DNA from 2 places in the Bordetella sp. FB-8 genome. Region 1 is predicted to be linked to the other one. Evidence: riboswitches for the same ligand, from Rfam matches in the RefSeq annotation. Region 1 holds a riboswitch; the other holds the start of a gene.
What was found. Region 1 has a riboswitch for glycine ahead of gcvT (glycine cleavage system aminomethyltransferase GcvT). Riboswitches for the same ligand answer to the same signal wherever they lie in the genome.

Region 1 (4,412 bases):
GTGTGCGTGCCGTAGTAACCCTGGCCGATATAGTTGCGCAAGACCTGATTCTTGCCGGCCATGCCGCGCAGTTCGGCCAGCACGTCGGCCTCGTCGCGCGAGGCGGGCAGGGTCAGGGGCTGGGCCAGCCGGATGCCCGGAGGCACCACTTCGCCGATCAGGGCATCGAGGCTGGGGCTGCCCACCGCGGCCAGCATCTTGGCCTGATCGGCCTCGTTGGGGCCGATATGGCGGGGAATGAAATCGGTATGGGTGTCCAGGGCGCTCGGCATGGGGGCTATCTCGGAAACAGGGGTGCGGGCCGCACCGGACCAGGCCGGCGCGGCCGTCTTACGACGTCGATTACAGGCCGTTGGCCGCGGCGTAGCCGGCGGCATCCATCAGGGCGTCGGCGTCGGCGGCGTTGTTCGGCTTGATCTTGAAGATCCAGGCTTCGTAGGGCGATTCGTTGATGGCCGACGGATTGGCGTCCAGCGCGTCATTGAAGGCGACGACCTCGCCGGCCACCGGCGCGTAGATGTCGGAAGCGGCCTTGACCGATTCGACTACGGCGGCGGTGTCGCCCGCGCCCAGCTTGGCGCCGACATCGACATCGCCCACGAAGACGATGTCGCCCAATTGGTTCTGGGCGTTGTCGGTAATGCCGATGACAAAGACGCCGTCTTCGGCCTTCACCCACTCATGGGACTCGGTGTACTTGCGATCGGTGGGCAGACTCATGGGGTGAGCTCCTGGAGAAAAGGATTGGGATTGAGCGATGAAATCAGGCGTGCTCGACGGCTTTGCCGTTGCGCACGAAAGGCAGCTTGCAAACCTGGGCGGGCACCCACTTGCCGCGGATGTCGACCTGCACGGCGTCGCCGGGCTTGACACCGACGGGCAGCCGGGCAAATCCCACCGACACGTTTAGCGTGGGCGACATGGTGCCGCTGGTGACTTCGCCTTCGCCCAGCGCGGTCTGCACCTTCATGTGCGAGCGCATCACGCCGCGGTCGCGCAATTTGAGGCCCAGGAAGGCGGCGGGCGTGGCGAACTGCTCGATGGCATCGCGGCCGATAAAGCGGCGCGCGGCGTCCTTGAACGAGACCGTCCAGGTCAGCCCGGCCTGGTCGGGATGGATGAGTTCGTCCATGTCCTGGCCGTAAAGATTCATGCCGGCTTCCAGACGCAGCGTGTCGCGCGCGCCCAGGCCGCAGGGCCGCACGCCCGCGGCGGCGAGGTCGTTCCAGAAAGCCGTGGCCTCACCGGCCGGCAGCACGATCTCGAAGCCGTCTTCGCCGGTGTAGCCGGTGCGCGCCACCAGCGTGTCGCCGTCCAATGCCGCGCCCGAGAAGGGCGTGAGGTTTTCCGTGGCGGCCTTCCAGGCCGGGCGCACGGCCCAGACCTTGGCGCGGGCCTGCGGGCCTTGCACGGCCACCATGGCCAGGTCGCGGCGCGGCGTGATGGTCACCTCGAACTTGCCCGACGCGGCGACGCGGCGCATCCAGGCCACGTCCTTGTCGGCCGTGCCGGCGTTGACCACCACTCGCCAGGCATCGGAGGCGAAGAAGTAGACGATGAGATCGTCGATCACCCCGCCCTGCGGATTGAGCATGCAGCTGTAGAGCGCCTTGCCCGGCGTGGTGAGCTTGGCTACGTCGTTGGCGACGAGCCGGCGCAGGAAGTCGTAGGCGCCGTCGCCGGTCACGTCGACGTTGAGCATGTGCGACACGTCGAACATGCCGCTGGCCTGGCGCACGGCATGGTGCTCTTCGATCTGGGAGCCGTAGTTGACGGGCATGTCCCAGCCGCCGAAATCGACGGTGCGGGCGCCGGCGGCGAGGTGGGCGTCGTAAAGCGGGGTGCGCTGCAAAGGTGCGGACATGCGGGAAGACTCCGTGGCTACGGTCGATTTACGCAATGCCGGCAACGGAAGCGGAAAGCGCTCCGGACGACTCGCGTCACCGGCCGATGTTCCGCCCCTCTGTCCTTTTGCCTGAGAGTTGCCCCGCGTCGCTGGGAACGGCGGGTTTGCACCTTCGGCGCCTGGGCGGCCCGCAATCACAGGGCGCCAGGTCTCTCCAGAGTGCTGTTTCGGCGCCGATGTGGACGCCGGGCAGGTGCGGTATGGGTTACCTGAGCGATTCCGGGCGAATTGCGCCTTCGGCGGCGGACTTGCGTCCGCTCTCTCCCGCACCCTGCATCACAGCAGGGCGCAGTATAACCGGCTTGTCTGGGGTTCTTGCCTGGGAAAACCCGGGTTCGTTCGGGCGCGCTCCCGCCCCGTTTACAGCGCCCGGCCGCAAGCCACGCCCGAAGCCCAGGCCCATTGAAAGTTGTAGCCGCCCAGCCAACCGGTGACGTCCACGGTCTCGCCGATGAAATGCAGGCCGGGGACGGCCTTGGCCTGCATAGACTTCTGGTCCAGGCCGCGCGTGTCCACGCCGCCGCGCATGGCTTCGGCTTTTTTGTAGCCCGCGGTGCCGATGGGGACGAGCTGCCAGCGGTGAATGCGTTCGCTCAATGCGCGCAAGGCCTTGTCGGACATATCGGCCAGCCTCGCGCCGGCGCCCACGCCCGCGACCCGCAACCAGGCTTCCGCCAGCCGCCGGGGCCACCGTTCGCTCAGCACGGTCTGCAACTGTTGTTTACTGCCGGGCTTGAGCGCCAACAATTCTTCGGCCATGTCGCGCCCTGGCGCGAGGTCGATCTGCACGGCCTGGCCGGGATTCCAGTAGCTCGATATCTGCAGGATGGCGGGTCCCGACAGGCCGCGGTGCGTGAACAGCAGGTCCTCCAGAAAGCGGCCGCCGGCCTTGTCCTGTCCGGTTTGCAGATCGACTTCGAGCGCCGCGCCGGAAAGTTCCGCAAAAGGCTGCCACTGCGCCGCGTCGAAGGTCAGCGGCACCAGCGCGGGACGCGGCTCGACGACCTTCAGACCGAATTGGCGCGCCACCTTCAAACCGAAATCGGTGGCGCCCAGTTGCGGAATGGCCATGCCGCCGGTGGCGATCACCAGCTTGGCCGCGCGCAGCAGGCCCAGGCTGGTGCGCAGTTCGTAGCCCGCATCGCTGCGCGCGATCTCGCGTACTGCGCAAGACATGCGCCAGGCCACGGCGCCCTGCCCGCATTCGGCGCGCAGCATGTCAATGATGTCTGCGCTGGATTGGTCGCAGAACAGTTGGCCGCGATGCTTTTCGTGCCAGGCGATGCGATGGCTGCGCACCAGATCGAGAAAATCGCGCGGCGTATAGCCCGCCAGGGCCGAGCGGCAGAAATGGGGGTTTTCCGACAGGAAATTGCCCGGACCAGCGCCGATGTTGGTGAAGTTGCAGCGGCCTCCGCCCGAAATGCGGATTTTCTCGGCCAGCTTCGCAGCGTGGTCGATCAGCACCACGCGCAGGCCGCGCAGGCCCGCCACCGCGGCGCACATCATGCCGGCCGCGCCGGCGCCGATCACGGCAACGTCGAAGGAATCGCTCATGGCGCTATTTGACCAGATCGCGACGCGCCGCCGCCGCAGGAACGCTATCATTGCTTGCCACGCGTATCACGCGACAAGGGATCTCTCATGCAGCAAGGCGAACGCATCGCCATCGTCGGCGCCGGCATCGTCGGCCTGTGTACCGCCTACAGCCTGCGCCAGGCGGGTCACGCCATCACCCTGTTCGACCCCAATCCCGCGGGATCGCAGTGCTCGTCGGGCAACGCCGGGGCGCTGTCCTCGCGTTCGGTGGTGCCGCTGGCCACGCCCGGCATCCTAAAGACCGCCTTCTCGATGCTGCTGGATTCGCGCGGACCGCTGCACGTGCCGCCCTATTACTGGCTGCAGATCGCACCGTGGCTGGCCCGTTTCGTGGCGGCATCCAGACCCGAGCGCGTCGGGGCCATCGCGGCGGCCCTGTCCGAGCTGCTGCGCGGCTCGGTGCAGGCGCATACCCAGATCGCCGCCGAACTGGGCCAGAGCGAGCTGATCCGCAGCACCGGCCAACTGCACCTTTATCCCGACGAAGCCTATTACGCCAAAGACCAGGCCTCATGGGCGCTCAAGCAGCAATACGGGCTACATCTGGAAAAGGTCAGCCGCCCCACCATCGAGGCCATGGAGCCCGAGGTCGGCCCGGGCTACCGCGTCGGCGTCTTCCTGCCCACCGAAGGATGGGTGGCCAACCCGTTGCGCTATGCCCAGGCCCTGGCGGCGCGCCTGGCCGCCATGCAGGCCACCTTCGTGTCCGCCCCCATCCAGTCGCTGCAGGCCGATGCTTCAGGCTGGACGCTGTCGGACGGCACGCGCCGCTGGCAGGCCCAACGCGTGGTGGTCTGCGCCGGCGCGTGGTCCGGGCCGCTGCTCGCCGCGCAGGGATGGAAGATACCGCTTGAAAGCCAACGCGGCTATCACCTGCAGCTGGCCCGGCCCAATCTCGAACTTGCGC
Region 2 (4,412 bases), 750 kb from region 1:
CACAGACCGTTATGCGCTGGAAAGTCGCCGTAGGCGTGGCCCAGCGTGGCCAGGTGCCGGTTGAGCAGGTCGAAGTGATGGGCCTCTTCGCGCGCCACGCGCAGCCAGTCGCGGTAATACGCCTCGGGCTGGCCGTCAAAGCGCCAGATGGCATCCAGCGCCAGGTTGATGGCGTTGAACTCGATGTGCGCCAAGGCGTGCAGCATGGCGGCCCGGCCTTCGGGCGTGTGAACCGGACGCGGCGCCAGTTGCTCGGGCAACACCAGCTCGGGCCGGACCGGGCGGCCAGGCAGGCCTGCCGGTTCCGCCAGCAGCGCGCAAGGATCGACGAACGCGGCGTCATCGATGGCGGCCACCGCCGCCAGCTTGTCGGGCCAGTCCTGGACCTGCAGGGCCCGCAGCGCCTGCTCACGCAGGTCCGGGCCGGGGCAAAGGGAACGCATAAAAACCGAGAAAAAAATCGATATCCGCAATTTAGCATCCCCTCCTTTCGGACGCCGGATCGCCGGATCGCTCAAACGTAAAACGCCAGGTCGGGCGGCAGCCAGACGTGGGCGCAGCGCAAAGCCTCCTTTATCATTGCCGCATGCCACTCTCGGATTCGTTCCATCTGGAAACATCGCTGCAAGCCTTCGAGCCCTCGCAATGGAACGCATTGGCGGGCGACCAGCCTTTCGTGCGGCACGAATTCCTGTCCGCCCTGCACGAAACGGGCTGCGCCGCGCCGGACACCGGCTGGACGCCCTACTTTCTGGCGCTGCGGCGAAGCGGCACGCTGGCTGGCGCCGTGCCGCTCTATCTCAAGACCCATTCGCGCGGCGAGTACGTATTCGACTACGCCTGGGCCGAGGCCTATGCGCGCCATGGGTTGACCTACTATCCCAAGTTGCTGTCGGCCGTGCCCTTCACTCCCGTGACCGGCGCTCGGCTACTCGCCTGCAACCACGACGATCGCCTCGCCCTGGCTCGCGGCCTGATTGATATGGCGCGCCAGCTCGGACTCTCGTCCCTGCATCTACTCTTTCCTCGCGACCAAGATATGGCGGCCCTGCGCGAGGCCGGTTATCTGCTGCGTGAAGGCGTGCAGTTTCATTGGCGCAACGCGGGCTATTCGGGCATGGACGACTTTCTTGCCGCCTTGAATCACGACAAGCGCAAGAAAATCAGGCAGGACCGCAAGAAAGTGGCGCAGGCCGGCATCCGCTATCGCTGGTTGCGCGGCCGGGATATCGATGCGGCTGCGCTAGATTTCTTCTATGACTGCTACTGCCGCACTTATTACGAGCATGGCAACCCCCCCTATCTGAACGCCGCGTTCTTCCAGCGACTGCACGAACAGATGCCCGATACCATGGTGCTCGTCCTGGCGGTAAAGGACGACGCGCCCGTGGCCTCGGCGCTGAATCTGCAAGGCGGGGACGCGCTTTATGGCCGCTATTGGGGCAGCACGGTCTTTGTTCCTGGCCTGCATTTCGAGACCTGCTATATGCAGGCCGTCGAGTACTGCATCGCCAACCAGCTGGCGCGCTTCGAAGGCGGCGCGCAGGGCGAGCACAAGATCGCCCGCGGCCTGCTGCCCACACCCACCTGGTCGGCGCATTGGATTGCCGATCCGCGCTTTGCCGATGCGATAGAGGACTTCCTGCACCGTGAAACCGCAGCCATACAGAACTATCTGTGCGAGCTCGACATGCATGCGCCATTCAAACGCGCTGTCGCCACATGATGCGTTGACTGCGATGCGGTGCGCTTGCCCGCCGCCCCACCCTCTGCAGAACCGACCCGAGCGCATACCGCGGTATAAACAAGACCTGAAAATCAGTGAGTTTTAGTAATGACCCGGGTTCATGACGATATTTTCACGTTGTATAGTGCCCGCCAGATTACGTATGCGGTAGCCCCAAAAAGCACGGTGAAAGATGGAGCCCTCAGATTTTTTTTTGCTGTATGTTGTGCTGTTCCTGTTTCTGGCCGCTCTGACCGTGGCAGCGCTGATCATCATTGCGCTCAAGAAAGAGCAAAAAGAAAACCCGATCCCCAACATCGTCGCAGAACCCTCCGGCAACATGGTTGCGCCCCCTGGCAACAGGGTTACGCCCCCTGGCAAGCACAAGCCGGAAGATCAATACCAGGAAAAGCGCGCCGCGGTCGCGGCACTGCGCGCGGACATCGACCTGGCACTCAATACCATGGAACGGCAGGGCAGCATGTCTCCGCAGCAATGTCTGACCGCGGTCGAGCAGGTATATCAGGGCTGGCTCAAAAAAAATTCGACCCTGTTCCCCGAAACGCAAGGCAAGGTCTCCTTACTGGGCAAGAAGGCCGGGCTATGGAGCTACCGGCTTCCCAGTGAGCTGGAAAGCCTGGTGGCGAAGCTGTCTGGGTGACCCGGCCCGTTATTCGGCGACACAGCTTGTGGCCTCGATCGCGTATTGCTAAGCTAAGCGCGTTCTTGCACGCTACTTGGAAGAGATCGCCCGGCCCGGGCGGCGCCGACGGAGCAACCACCCCGGAAACTCTCAGGCAAAAGGACCTCGCAGCGGGAACATCTGGAGAGCGGCGCGCCCGTTAAGGCAGCGTCCACCGAAGGGGAGCCCGTGCGGCAAGCGCCGGGCGAAACTCTCAGGTACATGGACAGATGGGGTAGCGATGCCGGCGTACATCCGCCGGCGACCTCAACCTACTCTGGATCATGCCATGTCGCGAATTGCCGTCATCGGCGCCGGTATCACCGGCGTCACAACCGCCTACGCCCTCGCCCGGCGCGGGCACCATGTCACCGTCCTAGAACGCCATCGATATGCGGCGATGGAAACGTCGTTTGCGAACGGCGGACAGCTGTCGGCGAGCAACGCCGAAGTCTGGAACAGCCGCGCGACCGTATTCAAGGGCCTGCGCTGGATGTTCACGCGCTCAGCCCCGCTCCTGCTGAATCCTCGCCCCAGTTGGCACAAATACAGCTGGATCGGCCAATTCCTGTGCCAGATTCCGAACTATCGCCGCAATACGATCGACACAGTCCGCCTGGCCATTGCCGCGCGCGAGCATCTGTTCTCGATCGCGCAGCGCGAGGGCATCGCCTTCGATCACGAACAGCGCGGCATCCTGCATTTCTATGCAACGCGACACGAGTTCGAGGCCGCGACGAAGGTCAATACCTTGCTGCGCGAAGGCGGACTCGAACGCCGCCCGGTAACCCCAGACGAGATCCGCGCCATCGAACCCACTTTACATGGGCGGTTCTACGGCGGCTTCTTCACCGAATCCGATTCGACCGGCGATATCCATAAATTCACGCAGGGCCTGGCCCAGGCCTGTGAACGCCTGGGCGTCGAATTGCGCTACGACGCACCCGTCATCTGCGTGCGGCAGACGACCGACGAAAAAATCGCCGTCACGGCACAATGCGACGCGCTGCCGGAGACGTCGACCTTCGATCGCCTGGTCGTCTGCGCAGGCGTCGGCAGCCGCGCGCTCGCCGCGCAGGTCGGCGATCAGGTTAATGTTTACCCGGTCAAGGGCTATTCGATCACCGTGCATCTGGACGATGCACAAAGCCGGGCCGCCGCGCCCTGGGTCAGCCTGCTCGATGACAAGGCCAAGATCGTCACCAGCCGCCTCGGAGCGGAACGGTTCCGCATCGCCGGCACCGCGGAATTGAACGGGGAAAATCGCGATATCCGCGCCGACCGCATCGAACCGCTGGTGCGCTGGGCGCGCAGCCACTTCCCGGGCATATCGACCTCGCGCGTCGTGCCTTGGGCGGGACTGCGGCCAATGCTGCCGGACATGGTGCCCAGAGTCGGCCGCGGCCGGCGCCGCCATGTCTTCTACAACACGGGGCATGGACACCTGGGCTGGACGCTCTCGGCGGCGACCGCCGAGGCGGTGGCGCAACTCGTGTCCGACGACGCCGCTTCCGGCACTTGCTCGATGCAGGCGGCGCGCGGACCCGGCTAGGAAAGCACAACGCCGTGTCCGTCGGCATGAACGGGCACGGCGTTGCCGGATCAGGCGCGGACTAAACGCGCCTGGGCCAGGGTCAGGTCTTGGCGCCAATCGGCAGCACGGTGCGGCCGTACGCCTCGTTGACCACGTCGGCGGCAGACAGGTAGAACGCCAGGAACGCGGTGATCAGGCCCATGTAGCCCCCCAGATGCCCCGCGGCGGGCATGCCCAGGCCGTCGCCCGCCGCAAGCAGGAAAAACGTGATCCACAGCGCCAGAAAGATCAGCTGCAGAACCCGCGGCGAGCGGAAGGTGGCCAGCCACATGTAAAACGTGAAAACACCCCAAAGCAGCAGATACCAGCCCACGAACGTTCCCGGCACCTTGCCGTGGAAGAACACCACGAACAGCGCGAACGACCACCAGAACGCGCCGTAGCTCATGAAGGCGGTGAAACCGAAGGTG

Region 2: another riboswitch for glycine. It lies ahead of H143_RS0112680 (D-amino acid dehydrogenase); the one in region 1 lies ahead of gcvT (glycine cleavage system aminomethyltransferase GcvT).

What each region holds. Positions count from the first base shown of each region.
Region 1 is NZ_KB907784.1:1,893,478-1,897,889, reverse strand. It holds gene gcvP (aminomethyl-transferring glycine dehydrogenase) at 1-272, opposite strand, end outside; gene gcvH (glycine cleavage system protein GcvH) at 343-720, opposite strand; gene gcvT (glycine cleavage system aminomethyltransferase GcvT) at 764-1,864, opposite strand; glycine riboswitch at 1,954-2,074, opposite strand; glycine riboswitch at 2,093-2,183, opposite strand; gene H143_RS0109070 (NAD(P)/FAD-dependent oxidoreductase) at 2,267-3,463, opposite strand; gene H143_RS0109065 (FAD-binding oxidoreductase) at 3,551-4,412, shown strand, end outside.
Region 2 is NZ_KB907784.1:2,644,552-2,648,963, reverse strand. It holds gene H143_RS0112695 (ferritin-like domain-containing protein) at 1-443, opposite strand, end outside; gene H143_RS0112690 (GNAT family N-acetyltransferase) at 587-1,726, shown strand; gene H143_RS0112685 (hypothetical protein) at 1,920-2,387, shown strand; glycine riboswitch at 2,455-2,545, shown strand; gene H143_RS0112680 (D-amino acid dehydrogenase) at 2,698-3,960, shown strand; gene H143_RS0112675 (acetate uptake transporter family protein) at 4,043-4,412, opposite strand, start outside.